One region of the Knoellia altitudinis genome, then DNA from elsewhere that is predicted to be linked to it. Evidence: predicted binding sites of a transcription regulator. Region 1 holds the regulator's gene; each other region holds the start of a gene.
What was found. The regulator HrcA, encoded in region 1, represses chaperone genes, less so after heat shock. The targets are predictions, from matches to a motif close to TTNGCACTCGNNNNNNNCGAGTGCNAA.
Positions count from the first base shown of each region.

Region 2: groL (chaperonin GroEL) is a predicted target of HrcA. The motif match lies at 2,457-2,483, and genes of this name have one in related genera.
Region 3: groES (co-chaperone GroES) is a predicted target of HrcA. The motif match lies at 1,702-1,728, and genes of this name have one in related genera.

Region 1 is NZ_JBHTDK010000001.1:111,969-116,371, forward strand. It holds gene ACFQW8_RS00560 (16S rRNA (uracil(1498)-N(3))-methyltransferase) at 1-250, opposite strand, end outside; gene dnaJ (molecular chaperone DnaJ) at 362-1,492, opposite strand; gene hrcA (heat-inducible transcriptional repressor HrcA) at 1,574-2,605, opposite strand; gene ACFQW8_RS00575 (DUF3097 domain-containing protein) at 2,676-3,548, shown strand; gene ACFQW8_RS00580 (DUF4870 domain-containing protein) at 3,730-4,278, shown strand.
Region 2 is NZ_JBHTDK010000001.1:2,333,189-2,337,591, forward strand. It holds gene ACFQW8_RS11110 (arsenate reductase ArsC) at 1-356, shown strand, start outside; gene ACFQW8_RS11115 (arsenate reductase ArsC) at 369-788, shown strand; gene ACFQW8_RS11120 (HAD family hydrolase) at 813-1,490, shown strand; gene ACFQW8_RS11125 (DUF3263 domain-containing protein) at 1,593-1,892, shown strand; gene ACFQW8_RS11130 (hypothetical protein) at 1,896-2,360, shown strand; gene groL (chaperonin GroEL) at 2,610-4,247, shown strand; gene xylA (xylose isomerase) at 4,367-4,403, opposite strand, start outside.
Region 3 is NZ_JBHTDK010000001.1:2,537,581-2,541,983, forward strand. It holds gene ACFQW8_RS12020 (SpoIID/LytB domain-containing protein) at 1-724, opposite strand, end outside; gene ACFQW8_RS12025 (GNAT family N-acetyltransferase) at 789-1,619, opposite strand; gene groES (co-chaperone GroES) at 1,886-2,179, shown strand; gene groL (chaperonin GroEL) at 2,311-3,930, shown strand; gene ACFQW8_RS12040 (GH92 family glycosyl hydrolase) at 4,120-4,403, opposite strand, start outside.

The DNA.
Region 1 (4,403 bases):
CGAGTCGAGGGCTCGGCTCGGGCACGTCGTCGACCGTGTCGGCGCGCACGGTGAGGCGGTCGCGCCCGGCCGACTCGACCACACCGGTGACCACTCGACCGGCGCCGTCGGAGAGCCGGAGACCCTCGCCGGGCTGGGTCCGCTTGACCATCGCCGCATGCCGCCCCTCCGGCCCGTCGAGCACGACGACATCCCCAGCCCGAGTCGCGTCGAGCGAGCCCGGAGCCACGAGGTAGAGGTGGAGGCTCACACCGCCATCCCATCGACCGACGAGTGGCGTGTGGCAAGGGACGCGTTTGCGACGAAGGAGCAATCGAGCGTGCCTTGCCACATACCACTCGGCGGGGTGTGGGACATGGGATCAGCGGGCCTTGAAGGCGTCGCGGAGCTTGCCGAAGAGCGAACCCTCGGCGGGGTTGGCGATGCGACCGGTCGGCTTCTCCTCGTCACGGAGCCGGGCCAGGTCGCGGAGCAGGCCCTCCTGCTCGTGGCTGAGCCGGGTCGGCGTCTGGACCATGGCGTGGATGATGATGTCGCCACGTCCCGACCCACGCAGGTGGGTGACACCCAGGCCGCGCAGGAGGATCTGTTCGCCGGACTGGATGCCGGGGTGCACCTCGAGGTCGCTCACGCCGTCGAACGTCTCGAACGGCACCGTGGCACCCAGCGCGGCTGCGGTCATCGGGAGCTCGAGCGTGGCGTGGAGGTCATCGCCCTGGCGCTGGAAGCGCTTGTCGCGGCGCACGGCGACCTCGACGTACAGGTCTCCGGCAGGACCGGCGCCGGGGCCGACCTCACCCTCGCCGGCGAGCTGGATCCGCGTGCCCGTGTCGACGCCAGCAGGAACCCGGATCGTCAGGCTGCGGCGGGTGCGCACGCGTCCGTCACCGGAGCACTCGTAGCACGGTGCCTCGATCACCTGACCGGTGGCAGAGCAGTTCACGCACGGGCGCGACGTCATCACCTGGCCGAGGAAGCTGCGCTGAACCTGCTGGATCGAACCCTGCCCTCGGCACACGTCGCACGTGCGGGTGCCGGTGCCCGGCTGGGTGCCTGCGCCGTGGCACGTGGAGCACCCCACGGCCGTGTCGACGACAAGCTCCTTCTCGGCGCCGAAGACCGCGTCGACGAGGTCGAGGTCGAGACGGACGAGGGCGTCCTGACCCCGGGCCTGGCGTGATCGCGGTCCCTGTCCCTGACCCTGACCGGCCCCCTGCCCGAAGAACGCGTCCATGACGTCGCTGAACGAGAAGCCCTGTCCGAAGCCGGCAGCAGCGCCGGCATACGGGTCGGCTCCCATGTCGAAGTTGCGCCTCTTCTCGGCATCGGAGAGCACGTCATAGGCCTGCGAGACCTTCTTGAACTGCTCCTCGGCCTCGGGGCCGGGGTTCACGTCGGGGTGGAGCTTGCGGGCTGCGCGGCGGTAGGCCTTCTTGATGTCGTCGGCGGTTGCGTCGCGGGCCACGCCGAGGTCGGCGTAGTAGTCGTTCACTTCGGTGGACGTCCTTCGCTGGGGGCTGGTGGGGTCACGTGTCGGGCTGGGGCAGGCAGGCGGTCAGGCGGTGTTCGGTGCTCAGTCGGCGAGGATGCGGCTGACATAGGTGGCGACGGCACGAACAGCCGCCATGGTCGTCGGATAGTCCATGCGGGTCGGACCGACGACGCCGAGCCCGGCCACGAGGTCGCTCCCGGCGCCGTAGCCCGAGGTGACGAGCGAGGTCGACTGCAACCCGGCATACGGGTTCTCGGCTCCGATGCGCACGGCGACGGCGTCTCCCTGCTCGGTCACCGTGCCGAGGAGCTTGAGGAGGACGACGTGCTCCTCGAGTGCCTCAAGGACCGGCCCGATCGAGGTGGGGAAGTCCTCTCCGGCGCGCACGAGGTGGGAGGCGCCGGCCATGACGACCCGCTCCTCCCGCTGCTCGACGAGGACCTCGGTCAGCTCGGCCGCGATGGCGGCGAGCAGACCGCGTGCGCCAGGGTCGACCTGGGTCGGCAGCTCACCGAGCCCACCGGCCGCGTCGGCGAGCGTCTTGCCGACCGTCGCACCGTTGACGTCGGATCGCAGCGACGCGAGCATGCGCTCGGCCGCGGGCTCGGCGAGGTCCGTCCCCGTCTCGAGCACGCGCTGCTCGACCCGACCCGTCGTCGTGATGAGCACCACGAGCAGACGCGAGCCGCCGATCGGCACGAGCTCGATGTGCCGGACCGACGAACGGGTGAGCGACGGGTACTGGACCACCGCGACCTGGCGGGTCAGTGAGGCGAGGAGCCGCACGGTGCGGTCGACGACGTCGTCGAGGTCGATCGCACCGTCGAGCAGGGTGCTGATGGCGCGTTTCTCGGCACCGCTCAGTGGCTTGACCCCGCTGAGACGGTCGACGAAGAAGCGGTAGCCAGCGTCGGTCGGGATGCGTCCGGCGCTGGTGTGCGGAGCCGCGATGAGGCCGTCCTCCTCGAGGGCCGCCATGTCGTTGCGCACCGTGGCCGCCGAGACGCCCAGCCGGTGACGCTCGAGCAGCGCCTTCGAGCCGACGGGCTCGGACGTCTCGACGTAGTCCTGGACGATGGCGCGCAGCACCGCGAGCCGACGTTCATCACTCATGACCGACACCTTCCGTCCTCACTGGCACTCATCCTTGGTGAGTGCCAATTCTACGTCTACCCTCGCGCAGGTGACTGATCGCTACGGCCGGGACGTGCTCTCCGGCGACTGGAAGGCCCCTCGCGGCGGCCGGTCCGTCCCTCTCGCGGCCGAGCTCGGCGTCGTCGTCGAGGACGTCGAGACCGGCTGGGTGGGCGCCGTGGTCCGCGTGGAGAAGGCCGGGGGCATCCACGTCGTCCATCTCGAGGACCGGCGCGGACGGACCAGGGCCTTCCCTCTGGGACCGGGGTTCCACGTCGACGGCTCGCCGGTCACGCTCACCAAGCCGTCCACCGCCGCCGACGCCCGGCTCACGGCCGCCCGCGCCACCGCCTCCCGCACGGCGAGCGGCTCACGCGCCGTCGCGAACGCGCCCGCCCGGGTCGCGAGCGCGTCCCGGATCTTCGTCGAGGGTCGACACGACGCCGAGCTCGTCGAGAAGGTCTGGGGCCACGACCTGCGCGTCGAGGGTGTCGTCGTCGAGATGCTGGACGGGGTCGACGACCTCGAGGCCGCGATCCGTGACTTCGCCCCGGGACCGGGTAGACGGATGGGCGTCCTCGTCGACCACCTCGTGCCCGGCACCAAGGAGACCCGCGTCGTGGAGGCGGCTTCGCGGCTGCAGCCGTTTGCGTCGCACGTCCTCATCGTCGGCCATCCCTACGTCGACGTGTGGCAGTCGGTCCGGCCGGAGCGGCTGGGCATGGGCCAGTGGCCGGTCATCCCACGCGGCACGTCGTGGAAGCACGGCATCTGCGCCCACCTCGGTTGGCCCCACGCCGAGCAGGCCGACATCGCCCGCGCCTGGAAGCAGATCCTCGGCACGGTGCGGTCCTATGCCGACCTCGAGCCGTCGCTGCTCGGCCGGGTCGAGGAGCTCATCGACTTCGTCACCGCGCCCTGAGGGACGCAGTTCCCTGCGCCGACCCGGGTATGCCGGCCCACGCAGCGCGTGGGACCTGCGCCCGCCCTCCGCAGCAGGGTCACCCCTGACCTCACCCTGATCTCACCCCGAAGCGGGGATGAATCCGGTTCGGCATGGGTTTGACTGGGTGACAGCACCCCGTCCCCTGAAGGAGGACACCATGACCACCCCGCCCCCCGAAGTCCCGCAGGGCCACCACCCGGAGAACTCGCAGACCCCCCCGCCTCCGCCGGCGCCCTACGGGCAGCAGCAGACCACACCGCCTCCGTACCAGCAGCCGCCCGCGGCCCAGCAGCCCTACCAGCAGCCCGCCGCCCATCAGGCGTACCCGGGCCAGCCGACGGCTACCGGTCAACAGGTCCTCGACCCGGCCCAGCAGCGCCAGTGGGGCATGTTCGCCCACCTCGTCCCGCTCATCGCCATGGTGCTGAGCGCCGGCCTCCTCGGCTTCGTCGGGTCGCTCGTCATCTACGTGATGTACAAGGACCGCGGTGACTTCGTGCGCCAGCACGCAGCCAACTCGCTCAACATCCAGATCATCACGGGGATCTTCCTGCTCGTCTCGTTCCCGTTGATGCTGCTCCTCGTGGGCTTCGCGACCTATTTCCTCGCTCTCGCGTTCGCGTTCGTCCTCCACGTCATCGGAGCCATGCGCGCCAACGAGGGCCAGCAGTGGTCCCCACCGTTCACTCCGCAGTTCGTCAAGTAAGCCGCTGGAAGCGGAACGAGGCCACACTGACCCGTTGCGTGAGCACATCGCGATGGGTGCGTTCGGGACGAAGTCCCGACTGAGCGCCCATCGTGATGTGCGCGCCACGGGTCCCTTGCGCGCCC
Region 2 (4,403 bases), 2.2 Mb from region 1:
GCCGGTCACAGATGGCCGCGGCTCTGGCTGAGCATCTGTCGGCGCGACGCGTGCACGTGCGCTCGGCCGGGTCCAAGCCCGCCGACGCCGTGAACCCGGCTGTGATCGAGGTCCTCGCCGAACGCGGGATCCCGCTGTCCCAGCCCTATCCGAAGCCGCTCACCGACACGGCCGTGCGCGCTGCCGACGTCATCGTGACCATGGGGTGCGGCGACGCCTGCCCGGTGTACCCGGGTAAGCGCTACGAGGACTGGACCGTCGCCGATCCCGCGGACCAGCCCATCGAGGTCGTCCGCGACATCCGCGACGACCTCCAGAAGCGCGTCTCCGTCCTCCTCCGCGACCTTCTCGACTGACAGGATCCAGCCATGACCGAACGACCTTCCGTCCTCTTCGTCTGCGTCCACAACGCCGGGCGCTCGCAGATGGCCGCCGGCTACCTCGAGGCGCTCGGCGGGGGCCGGGTCGAGGTCCGCTCGGCCGGCAGTGCGCCTGCCGACCAGGTGAACCCCGCGGCCGTCGAAGCCATGGCCGAGGAGGGCATCGACCTCGCGGCGGCCGCACCCAAGGTCCTCACGACCGAGGCGGTCCAGGCCTCCGACGTCGTCATCACCATGGGCTGCGGCGACGCGTGCCCGATCTTCCCGGGCAAACGCTATGAGGACTGGGCGCTCGAGGACCCGGCCGGCAAGGGCGTCGAGTCGGTGCGTCCGATCCGCGACGACATCAAGCGCCGTGTCGTCGAGCTGCTCGCCAGTCTCGGCATCGAGCCCGTCGACGCTCGCTGAGGCACGCGGGGCGAAGATGGGGGGGTGACGACACCGCGCTGGCAGACCATCTTCTTCGACCTCGACGGCACGCTCGCCAACACCATCCCGCTCATCGTGGCGTCCTACCAGCACGCCTTCCGTGAGGTGCGCGGCGAGGAGATCGACGACGCCCGGGCCCGCGCCTGGATCGGCCGGCCGCTGCTCGCCGCCCTGCTCGAGGAGGACCCCGAGCGCGGGCACGACCTCGACAGCACCTACCGCGAGTGGAACCTCGCCAACACGGCACGTCTCATCGAGCGGTATGCCGGCGTGCCGGAGATGCTCGCGGCTCTCACCGAGGCCGGGGCGAACCTCCACATCGTCACGAGCAAGAGGACCGAGACCGCGCGCCTGGCGCTCGAAGCCGTCGGCATCGACCACCTCATCGACGTCGTCGGCGCCCTCGAGCACACGACGAGGCACAAGCCCGACCCGGAGCCCCTCCTCGCGGCCGCGGCCAAGGTCGGTGTCGACCCCACGGCCGCCGTCTATGTCGGCGACGCCACCGTCGACATGCTCGCTGCCCGGGCAGCCGGTATGTCCGCCGTGGCCGTGACGTGGGGCGCGGGGGAGCGCGCAGCGCTCGAGGCGACCGACCCGGACACCGTCGTCGACACCGTTGATGAGCTCACGGCATACCTGGTCAACGGGGCCCCTGTGACGCCTGAGCCGCCTGAGTAGCCGTCCCGCAGCATGTCCAGCGGACACGCCGACCCTAATGACAGGCGTGTCATTCGACCGTTAGGCTGGCCACCGCAGCCGTCACACCAGAAGGGTCGAACCGTGAACGCCGTCCACGAAGAGCAGTCCGCAGCGTCCAGTGTCGAGGGGCTGACCGACCGTGACCGCCGCATCATCGACTTCGAGCGCCAGTGGTGGAAGTACGCCGGGTCCAAGGAGTCGGCCATCAAGGAGCTCTTCGACATGAGCCCGACGCGCTACTACCAGGTGCTCAACGCCCTCATCGACAGCACGGTCGCCCTCGAGCACGACCCGATGCTCGTCAAGCGCCTCCGCCGCCAGCGCGCGACCCGTCAACGCGCGCGCTCGGCCCGCCGCCTCGGCCTGCAGCCGCAGGGCTGAGCCGTGAGCGAGCTCGACTGGAGCACCCCCGACGGCCTCGCCGCCATCACGGACCACCTCGCCGCCAGGATCGAGGGCTGGCGCCCTCCGGTGGCGTATGCCGTGGGGCTGAGCTCCGCGTCCAGCTCGGCCGAGCTGGACTTCGGGCACATCAACACGCCGGGTGGGCGCCACGGTCTGCCCGCGGTCATCCTGGCCACGGTGCTGGGGCACGACGGGTCCACCGCGACCCTCGAGCTGACCACCTCGCAGCTCGCCGCTGCGGTGGAGTCACTCGAGCCGGCGCAGGCCTGCACGGAGCTCGACCACCCCAACCTCGCGGCCTGGCGGGTCGCCCTCGCCGAGGCCCAGTCCAACCCGGCACGCACCCTCGTCGCCGTGTTCGTCGCTGATCTCGACGACCCGGTGTCCTCCGAGGCCGACGGTGCGATGCGCGCCACGTTCGAGGGCCACGCACCCAGCCTCTGACTCTGCTGCGCCGGCGCGCGACCAGCTTCTGGCGAACTGCGCGTCCGGACAGGTGCGGGCGTTTGCACTCTCCACCCGAGAGTGCCAATAATGGCGTTAGCACTCTCCTCAAGTGAGTGCCAAGCCTGAACATCACGGCCAGACCGATGAGGGTCGGCACGCGCGCAGACATGAAGTGCGCTTCGCCGGTCCGTCCGTCGCGGGCATCGCCTGGCCACACCTTCGATTCGCGTGGGAGGAACCACCCGAATGGCCAAGATCATCGCTTTTGATGAAGAGGCACGCCGCGGACTCGAGCGAGGAATGAACATCCTCGCCGACGCCGTCAGGGTCACCCTGGGCCCCAAGGGCCGCAACGTCGTGCTGGAGAAGAAGTGGGGAGCCCCCACGATCACCAACGACGGTGTGTCCATCGCCAAGGAGATCGAGCTCGACGACCCCTACGAGAAGATCGGCGCCGAGCTGGTCAAGGAGGTCGCCAAGAAGACCGACGACGTCGCCGGTGACGGCACGACGACGGCGACCGTCCTCGCCCAGGCCCTCGTCAAGGAAGGCCTGCGCAACGTTGCCGCCGGAGCCAACCCGATGGCCCTCAAGCGCGGCATCGAGAAGGCCGTCGCGGCCGTGTCCGAGGAGCTGCTCAACAACGCCAAGGACGTGGAGACCAAGGAGCAGATCGCTGCCACCGCCTCCATCTCCGCAGCTGACCCCCAGATCGGCGAGATGATCGCCGAGGCCATGGACAAGGTCGGCAAGGAAGGCGTCATCACCGTCGAGGAGAGCAACACCTTCGGCCTCGAGCTCGAGCTCACCGAGGGCATGCGCTTCGACAAGGGCTACATCAGCCACTACTTCGTCACGGACACCGAGCGCATGGAGGCCGTCCTCGACGACCCCTACGTGCTCGTCGTCAACTCGAAGATCTCCGGCATCAAGGACCTGCTGCCGCTGCTCGAGAAGGTCATGCAGTCCGGCAAGCCGCTGCTCATCATCTCGGAGGACCTCGAGGGCGAGGCCCTGTCGACGCTGGTGGTCAACAAGCTCAAGGGCACCTTCAAGTCGGTTGCCGTCAAGGCTCCCGGCTTCGGTGACCGTCGCAAGGCCATGCTCGCCGACATCGCCATCCTCACCGGTGGCCAGGTCATCTCCGAGGAGGTCGGGCTCAAGCTCGACACCGCTGAGCTCGACCTGCTCGGCACCGCTCGCAAGGTCGTCGTCACCAAGGACGAGACGACCATCGTCGAGGGCGCAGGCGACGCCGACCAGATCCAGGGTCGCGTCAACCAGATCCGCGCCGAGATCGAGAAGTCGGACTCCGACTACGACCGCGAGAAGCTCCAGGAGCGCCTCGCCAAGCTCGCCGGTGGCGTCGCCGTCATCAAGGCGGGCGCGGCCACCGAGGTCGAGCTCAAGGAGCGCAAGCACCGCATCGAGGACGCCGTGCGCAACGCCAAGGCTGCCGTCGAAGAGGGCATCGTCGCCGGTGGTGGCGTCGCCCTCCTCCAGGCGGGCAAGGCTGCGTTCGACAAGCTCGAGCTCGAGGGTGACGAGGCGACGGGCGCCAACATCGTGCGCGTCGCGATCTCGGCTCCGCTCAAGCAGATCGCGATCAACGCGGGCCTCGAGGGCGGCGTCGTCACCGAGAAGGTGTCCAACCTCGAGTCGGGTTGGGGCCTCAACGCCGCGACGGGTGAGTACGTCGACCTCATCGCCGCGGGCATCATCGACCCGGCCAAGGTGACGCGTTCGGCGCTCCAGAACGCCGCGTCGATCGCCGCTCTGTTCCTCACCACCGAAGCAGTCATCGCGGACAAGCCCGAGAAGGCTGCTGCGGCGATGGGCGGCGGCGGCGACGACATGGGTGGCATGGGCGGTATGGGCTTCTGATCTCCTGATCAGACCCATCCGGCAGACGCCGACGAAGGGCGGTCCCCCGAACGGGGGGCCGCCCTTTCGCGTCCCACTTCGCCGATGCCCTCGAGTGAAGCGACGAGAGCCGCGGGGGCTCAGCCGATGAGGTGTTCGACCGCGAGCTGGTTGAGC
Region 3 (4,403 bases), 2.4 Mb from region 1:
CCGGGGTCGCCCGCAGGCCACCGCGGTAGGCGCGGTTGCCCGACGGGGTCCGCAGGGTGAGGACCGAGGCGGCCAGCGAGCCGTCGCCCACGAAGGTGAGGTGCCTTGCCGTCACGAAGCCGGAGCAGGCGCTCGCCAGTGGCCACCAGCCCGTGGACCCGGAGGACTTGGTGTAGTAGCCCTCGACCTTCCAGCCGGCGGTCGTGCGGCTCGTCCGCCAGGACACGGCGTTCGAGGGTGTCAGGGAGGTCGTGCACGTCCCGTCGGTGAGCGTCAGGCCTGCCTCGCCCGCGACCACGGTGGCGCCGCTGCCCATGGCGGTGAGCCGCACGCGGACCTCGGGGTTGCCGATGCTCGCCGTGGTCGTGCCGGGGTAGTAGAAGTCGAGGATCTGGGCGACCGTGCGCCCCTGGCTGGCCGCGCCCCGGGCGCCCCACTGCGACATCCCTCGCCCGTGGCCGAAGCCCCGCCCGGTCAGCCCGACCACCGGGGCGGTGGCTGCGGCGCCGGCCGCGGCGGTCGGGGCGGTTGCCGTCCTCGAGCTGTCAGGACCGGGCCGGGTGGCCAACGTGTCGGCCACCGGCGCCTCGGAGACCGCTGCCCGGGCCGCCTGCGCAGGACGCGTCGTCGAGTCCCGGACCACGGCGGACGAGGTGCTCGCTGCAGCGGTCATCGGCGCCGCAAGAAGGATTGCGGCGGCAGCGACCGAGATGAGGCGGGTCATGAGTCAGCTTCCCCCAGGGTGCGGCGACGACAGCCAGTGCGCGGGCACACGCCGCCCCTGCCGATCAGAGGGTCGTGCTGCTGGCACTTTTCCACACATAGGGCGTCGTGGTCGACACCTTGACGAGACCGGATCGCTCGAGGATCGGGCGGGAGAACTCGGTGGAGTCGCTGTTGATCCACTTCTTGCCCTGCGCGATGGCTGAGCGCGCGCGAGCAGCCGTGAGGGCGCGGTAGATCCCGCGACCGCGGTACTCCGGCCTCGTGGCTCCACCCCAGATGCCGGCGAAGTCGGTGCCCTCGACCGCTTCGAGGCGACCGGCGCTCACGATCGTGCCGGCCTCCTCGGCGACCCAGAGCTCCATGTCGGTGCGGGTGCGGAACCGGTGGATGATCTCCTCGTAGTGCGCCTCGGTCTCGGCCGGGTCGTCCCCGAACACCTGGCACTGCATGTCGACCATGGCCCGGACGTCTGACTCGTCACGCACCTCGCGCACGGTGACACCGTCCGGCAGCTCGAGGTCGAGCGCCAGGAGGGCAGCGTCGCCGATCATCACCGACTCGGTCTCGTCCGCCTCGAACCCGGCGTCGACGAGGGCGTCGTGCAGGCCCGGAGCGTGGTCGTGACCCCGGGTCTTCCACTCGACCGCGGTGACCTCCGGCGTCGCGCGATAGTGGTCCAGCACGGCCGCGACGAGCGCACGAACCGACTCCTGTGTCGCAGGTCCGGCCGGTGTGCCGAGCTCGCGGTAGGTGACGAACCCGCGCCCGCCGACGTAGGTCGCGAGGACCAGCGGACCGAGCTCGGAGACACTCACCGCCGATGGGACCTCGGCCTCGCGACGAAGCTGGTCGTCGTAGGCCTGGAGCAGGGCGGGGGCGTCGATGTCGGTCATGGTGGTGACCCTTGCCCTCGCGCGCCCCGGCCGCAAACGCTTTTCGACCGCCCTGCGCCCTCAGCGAACACGAGGACAACCTTTGGCACTCGAGTTGACCGAGTGCTAACCGGCGACCTAGATTTGAGTCGTTGGCACTCGCCAGGTGTGAGTGCCAGCGCAGGCGGACCGGCTCGACCCCCGCGACGGCGTGTCGGATCCACAGTTCTGCGCACTTTGCAGCTCATCTGTCCACCTTCGACTCATCCCAAAGGGGAGGTCACACAGTGTCGGTTTCCATCAAGCCGCTCGAGGACCGCATCGTCATCAAGTCGCTCGAGGCCGAGCAGACGACGGCATCCGGTCTCGTCATCCCGGACACCGCGAAGGAGAAGCCCCAGGAGGGCGAGGTCCTCGCGGTCGGCCCCGGTCGCATCGACGACAACGGCAACCGTGTCCCGCTCGACGTCAATGTCGGCGACAAGGTCATCTACAGCAAGTACGGCGGCACCGAGGTCAAGCACGGCGGCGAGGAGTACCTCATCCTCTCCGCGCGCGACGTCCTCGCCGTCGTTTCCTGATCTCAGCCTGAACGACCGCTTGGTTTTCATCTGAACCACCACGTATGCCGTGGGCCCACCTCCCACGGTGAGCCCACGGCATACGTGCTTCTGCCCGGCAACGCACCACCACTGACTACTGAAGGACACACATGGCCAAGGAACTGGAGTTCAACGACTCCGCCCGCAAGGCGCTCGAGCGTGGCGTCGACGCCCTCGCCAACGCCGTCAAGGTGACGCTCGGTCCCAAGGGCCGCAACGTCGTCATCGACAAGAAGTGGGGCGCCCCCACGATCACCAACGATGGCGTGACCATCGCCCGCGAGATCGAGCTCGAGGACGCCTACGAGAACCTCGGCGCCCAGCTCGCCAAGGAGGTCGCGACCAAGACCAACGACGTCGCCGGTGACGGCACGACGACCGCGACGGTCCTCGCCCAGGCCATGGTCCGCGAGGGCCTGCGCAACGTCACCGCCGGCGCGGCTCCGGCCGGTCTCAAGCGCGGCATGGACAAGGCCGTCGACGCCGTGTCGGACAGGCTGCTCGAGACGGCCCGCGAGGTCGACGGCAAGGACGAGATCGCCTCGGTCGCCTCCCTCTCCGCCCAGGACCCGGAGATCGGCGCCACGATCGCCGACGCGTTCGACAAGGTCGGCAAGGACGGCGTCATCACCGTCGAGGAGTCCTCGACCGCCTCCACCGAGCTCGAGTTCACCGAGGGCATGCAGTTCGACAAGGGCTACATCTCGCCCTACTTCGTCACCGACCCCGAGCGCATGGAGGGTGTCCTCGAGGACGCCTACGTCCTCATCAACCAGGGCAAGATCTCGGCGATCGCCGACGTCCTCCCGATCCTCGAGAAGGTCGTCCAGTCGGGCAAGCCCCTCGTGATCATCGCCGAGGACATCGACGGTGAGGCACTGTCGACGCTCGTCGTCAACAAGATCCGCGGCACGTTCAACGTCGTGGCCGTCAAGGCTCCGGGCTTCGGGGACCGCCGCAAGGCGATGCTCCAGGACATCGCCGTCCTCACCGGTGGCCAGGTCATCGCCGAGGAGGTCGGGCTCAAGCTCGACCAGGCCGACCTCACGGTCCTCGGTCAGGCGCGCCGCGTCGTCGTCACCAAGGACACGACCACGATCATCGACGGCTCGGGCGACTCCTCCGAGGTCACCGGCCGGGTCAACCAGATCAAGGCCGAGATCGAGCGCACCGACTCCGACTGGGACCGCGAGAAGCTCCAGGAGCGCCTCGCCAAGCTCGCCGGTGGCGTCTGCGTCATCAAGGTCGGTGCCCACACCGAGGTCGAGCTCAAGGAGAAGAAGCACCGCATCGAGGACGCCATCTCGGCGACCCGCGCGGCCATCGAGGAGGGCATCGTCGCCGGTGGCGGCTCCGCCCTCATCCAGGCCGTCAAGGTCATCGACACGCTCGGCCTCGAGGGCGACGAGAAGGTCGGCGCCACCATCGTGCAGAAGGCCGCGGCCGAGCCGCTGCGCTGGATCGCCGAGAACGCCGGTCTCCAGGGCTACGTCGCCGTCGCCAAGGTCGCCGAGCTGGAGCCGGGCATGGGCCTCAACGCCGCGACCGGTGAGTACGAGGACCTCGTCAAGGCCGGCGTCATCGACCCGGTCAAGGTGACTCGCTCCGCGCTGCGCAACGCCGCGTCGATCGCGTCGATGGTCCTCACCACCGACACGCTCGTCGTCGAGAAGAAGGTCGACGAGGAAGCCGGGGCCGGCCACGGCGGCGGCCACGGCCACTCGCACTGAGCCTCACCTGAGGCCTCATGGCCCACCCGCAAGAAACGCGTATGCCGCGTGCTCCCGTACAGGGGGAGCACGCGGCATACGCGTCTCTGCAGGTGCTTGACCCGACTTTGTCCCGCTTGACCCCGGATGCCAGCCGGGGTCAGGCGGAGCATTATCGGGTGACCCGATAATGCTCCGCCTGCCCGAGTGTCAGGTGACGGTGACCGTCACCGTCGCGAGCGTGTCGTTGCGACTGTCACCGACGAGGACGCGGGCCGTGTAGGTCCCGGGAGTCGCCCAGGCGTGCGAGCCGGTGAGGGTGGCCGTGCCGTCGGCACCGACCGTCACGGTGGCGTCCGTGGTGGGGCTGCCGTCGCCCCAGGCGACGCGGGCGGTGTAGCCCGTTGCCGCCGGCACGCCACCGGTGACCGTGCCGAGCGTCACCGAGGAGGCGACACCCGCCTTCGCGGTCGCACCGGTCGCCGGGGTGACCG